Regions from separate parts of the Lysinibacillus sp. G4S2 genome, predicted to be linked through region 1. Evidence: riboswitches for the same ligand, from Rfam matches in the RefSeq annotation. Region 1 holds a riboswitch; the other holds the start of a gene.
What was found. Region 1 has a riboswitch for cobalamin ahead of QUF91_RS16780 ((2Fe-2S) ferredoxin domain-containing protein). Riboswitches for the same ligand answer to the same signal wherever they lie in the genome.

Region 2: it holds a riboswitch for cobalamin, as region 1 does, so the genes downstream of both, QUF91_RS13075 (ABC transporter substrate-binding protein) here and QUF91_RS16780 ((2Fe-2S) ferredoxin domain-containing protein) in region 1, are expected to answer to the same signal.

Annotation. Positions count from the first base shown of each region.
Region 1 is NZ_JAUCFJ010000002.1:3,251,679-3,253,881, forward strand. It holds gene cobJ (precorrin-3B C(17)-methyltransferase) at 1-608, opposite strand, end outside; gene QUF91_RS16780 ((2Fe-2S) ferredoxin domain-containing protein) at 613-984, opposite strand; cobalamin riboswitch at 1,127-1,310, opposite strand; cobalamin riboswitch at 1,553-1,737, shown strand; gene QUF91_RS16785 (energy-coupling factor ABC transporter permease) at 1,970-2,203, shown strand, end outside.
Region 2 is NZ_JAUCFJ010000002.1:2,547,581-2,549,783, reverse strand. It holds gene QUF91_RS13080 (precorrin-3B methylase) at 1-324, opposite strand, end outside; gene QUF91_RS13075 (ABC transporter substrate-binding protein) at 381-1,382, opposite strand; cobalamin riboswitch at 1,562-1,748, opposite strand; gene QUF91_RS13070 (elongation factor G) at 1,939-2,203, shown strand, end outside.

The sequences.
Region 1 (2,203 bases):
TACGCGCTTTTCACAAGTCCTACCGGCGTATCTGGAGAGCGATATTCTAATAAAATTCGTTGTGCCTCCACAATTTGTCTCGTACGACGACCACTCTTTGGGTTATAAAGAGCAATAACAAAATCCGCCATTGCGGCTGCTTCTACTCGTTTTGCAATTAAATTCCAAGGCGTTAAGTGGTCACTTAAACTAATCGTACAGGCGTCATGCATAATCGGAGCACCTAGTAAACTTGCACACGAATTGATAGCCGAAATACCCGGAACAATTTCTACCTCAACACCAGTTGCTTCCGTCCAGCCTAGCTCGATTAATACCTCATACACTAATCCCGCCATGCCATAGACACCAGCATCTCCGCTCGAAATAACAGATACGATACTGCCTGCCTCTGCTTGGCGGACCGCTTCCTGTGCACGTGAAACCTCTTCTGTCATACCGGTACTAATAATTGACTTTGCACTTACTAAATCCTGAATAAGTTCAACATAAGTTTTATAGCCTATGATCATATCACTTTGTTGTAGTGCCTCCACAGCACGAGTCGTAATATGTTTAAAATCTCCAGGTCCAAAGCCAACTACGAAAATCTTCCCTTTTTGCGACATTTTGTTACCCCTCTTTCACCTTTTCAATACCTTTAATGGCTGTTGTTTGTGCTGTACGCTGTAACGAACCTTCACGCAGTGTAAAGACATGCTCATTATGTAACGATTCGTGATTTAAATCTTGAACAAGTGCCCGCGCATGCTCTGTGGTCGGCACACGGTACCAATTCCCTTGAGGATAAGCGATGACAACACAAGCATCCTTACACCTACCATTACAGCGTGTCCTTGTCGTATGTATTTCCTTATCAATCGCCAGCAACTGAATTTCATCACGGATTGCCTGTGTAATTTCCTCTCCATCTTTTTTCATACAGCTACTGCCATTGCAAATAAAAAGATGCGTTTTCATCCCCTCTAAATTCCATGTTGTCATTGTTGTTCTCCCCTCATTTGCTTTTAGGAAAAAGAAAAAACCTTTACTCTAGACGAAGAGTAAAGGTTTTGTAGAAGCCAAATTAAAACGAATATATACAGGTACTCGCTCTCGCTTCAACTTCTCCCTCCGAAAAGTTTGCATGCATTTATCGCAATAAGCAGGTTTCCTGACTTAAGCTTCCTTTTACTTTCGCGCCTTCCCGAGTTTTCACTAGTGGCATTTGCGATTTCATCAGCTATTACAGTAGCGGGGGCTGTATCGGATTTTCACCGATTTCCCTATTATCTCGAAAATATTCGAGCACTTATTGACGTTTTTATATGAAATTGTATTTTTTATGTAATAGAAATCTGTCTCTATCATAGCTTATTTTTTTAAAATTTCAATATTTCTTTCTTAATTTGTGGCATTTTTATTAATTATTCAGCAAATTTCCCCTAGAAAAAAGGGAAATTCCTCTTCTGTATTATCCGAATTTTCTACAATGCCCCTCAATTTAAAAAATTTTTCATAAAAAAGATAGCTTGTTTACGGAAATTCATGTTACACTTTGTCGTGAAATCTCACAACTTCATCTTTTTTCGGTGCGAATTGTTCATCAATTCGCTTAAAAGGGAAGCCGGTTTAAGTCCGGCGCGGTCCCGCCACTGTACTAGGGAGTTTTATAGATAATGTCACTGTCCAAAGGATGGGAAGGCCTATAAAACGTTGAACTAAAGCCAGGAGACCTGCCGAAAAATAAGTGATCGTTTCAACCTACGAGGATAGGTGTGCGCCTAGCAGATTAGATTTTTAATTACTTTTTTAGCTATGCACTTTTCCTGAATCGGAGAAGTGTTTTTTTTATCTTCATTTTCATCTCAAGGTGGTAGATGCGTACAGATATGGTTCCGGTTGAGGAGCAAAACACCTATTTTATGGCAAGGTGAAATAATTTCGTTCGCACGCTAATTCGAAAATTTTAATGTAAGGAGGAGAGATTTTGAAATTCTCAGGTTGGAAGCTTAGTTATTTCTTACTGGCATTTTTATTCGTGCCAAATCGTGCATTTGCTATGCATATCATGGAGGGCTTTTTGCCGATTGAATGGGCAATTTTTTGGTGGGTCATTTCCATTCCATTTATTATTTTAGGATTACGTTCAATTCGCAAAACCATTGATGAAAATCCTGAAACAAAAATGATACTAGGTTTATCGGGTGCCTTCGCCTTTGTG
Region 2 (2,203 bases), 700 kb from region 1:
TGCCGCCTCCATCTTATCTCCATCGCAAAAATCACAGGCCTTCATCGCCACAATCGGTCCTTGCTTTGCCACATACAGGCCAGCGTCTTCTAGTTCCTCAATCGTATCTTCTACATCTTCTGTTGGAATTGATAGTAATATGCTATACGAGGCAGAGTATTTGATAGCACCAGTCTTCCCTACAACCTTTGCAATTGTTTGGAATTGTGCAGGAGTATAATGCTTATTTATAATACCGGGGCTTACTGCAAGACGAGTAAAATCGCCATTGTTATTTAACTTTTCAAAGGTTTTGTCCGGTATATTCGTATGGAATGCATTCATTGTTTAACGCTCCTTATAAAAAAGGGGCTAGCGTTTTGCTAACCCCAAATTTTTTTCTAGTTTTCAAAGCTCTCAGGATAGAAGCCCTTAGCTAATATTTGAATAGCTTCTGCAGCACGAACCCCTTCTGACGCAGCAGAAAGTGGTAAGATGACAAAACGTTCATTTTTAACTGCTTCCATTTCTTTCAACGCTGGATCATGTTTTAAGAATTTTATTTTTTCTTCCGCCGTTTTTTCTCCGTAATCAACGACAACAACGACTTCTGGATTACGCTCTACTGCATCTTCTTTTGATACCGTAGTCCATCCTGATTCCACATCACCAAAAATATTTTTACCGCCAGCAATCGTCACAAGCTCATTCATAAAGTTTTGTCCAGTGGTTAAGACATCTTTATCACCACTGTCATAAACTAAAACGCGTAGGTCTTTCTTATCTTGTGGTAATTTTGCACGAACAGCGTCTACATCCTTCGTCATTTGTTCAATTAAAGCTTCTCCACGATCCTCAACGCGAAAAATTTTTGCGATATTTCGAATATCTGTGAAAATATCTTTTAAAGTTGGTTTCGTCATATTTGAGGCTGTATGTAAATAAGTGTGAATCCCCAATGCCTCTAGCTCTTCCTGTGTACCAACACCTTTCTCCCCAAAGGCGCTTTTCCAACCTCCGTATATAAAGTCTGCTTCTGCATCAATAACCTGTTCCTTTGAAGGATACTGTTTAGCTAACACCGGCACATTATCGTATGCAGCTTGTAGGGGCTCATAAATTTTGTCATCTAAGTATGCCGTCCCTACCATTGAATCTTCCAAGCCTAACGCTAACATTATTTCTGTGACATGCTGATTTAAGCTAATCGCTTTTTTTGGTGCTTCCTTATATATTTGTGTTGTTCCATTATTTTCAATCGTAATTTCTGTCGTTTCAGCTTGCGAAGGCTCTACCTTCTCACCTTGTGCTGCTGATTCTGGTTTGTCCTTTGCATTACACGCGCCAAGTATAGCGATTAACGATATCGCAATGACAAGCCACAAGCTTTTCCATTTCTTCATGTCCTCTTCTCCTTTGCTGTTAACTATATAGAAAGAAATCTTTTGACTCCTTTGCTACCTGAATGACACTCGCTGATTTAAGTTAAAAAGGGCATAAAAAAATCCCCTTGTTTCCAAGAGGTTAGCATAGTGAAAGAAAGGTTCTTCAACCTATTCACTATCCCCATCCTCGTGGTTTAAGTAAAAAATACACATTGGCAGGTATCCTGGCTTAGGTTCATCATCTATACACCTTCCCATAGCATGGCTACAGTGGTATCTCGTATAGACTCCCCATTTACAGTTGCGGGACAGCATCGGATTCGCACCGATTTCCCTTTTAAGCAAATAATAAAAGTCATTTGCACCAATAAGTCGTTATATTTTTTGTTGTCAATGATATTGATAAACTAGCAAAAGAAATTTTTGGTCGCAATCTCACAAAAAATCCATAAAATCATAATCATGAATATATTAGCACTATTTCGACATAAATACTAACTATTTTACACGAAATCTTTTTCTAGTAATTCTGTTACAATGGTGAAAGATGAAAAATAGAAACGGGGATTTTTTTATGCATGTAACAATTGGTGTACTCGCTCACGTTGATGCAGGAAAAACTACATTTTCTGAGCAGTTACTATTTCATACAAAAAGTATTCAAGCCCGCGGACGAGTGGATCACCAGGATACATTTCTAGATAATCATGAGCTAGAGCGTCAGCGAGGTATTACAATTTTTGCAGAGCAAGGTCGTATGACGATTGGAAATGATACATATACGTTAATTGATACACCTGGGCACGTCGATTTTTCACCAGAAATGGAACGTGCTATTC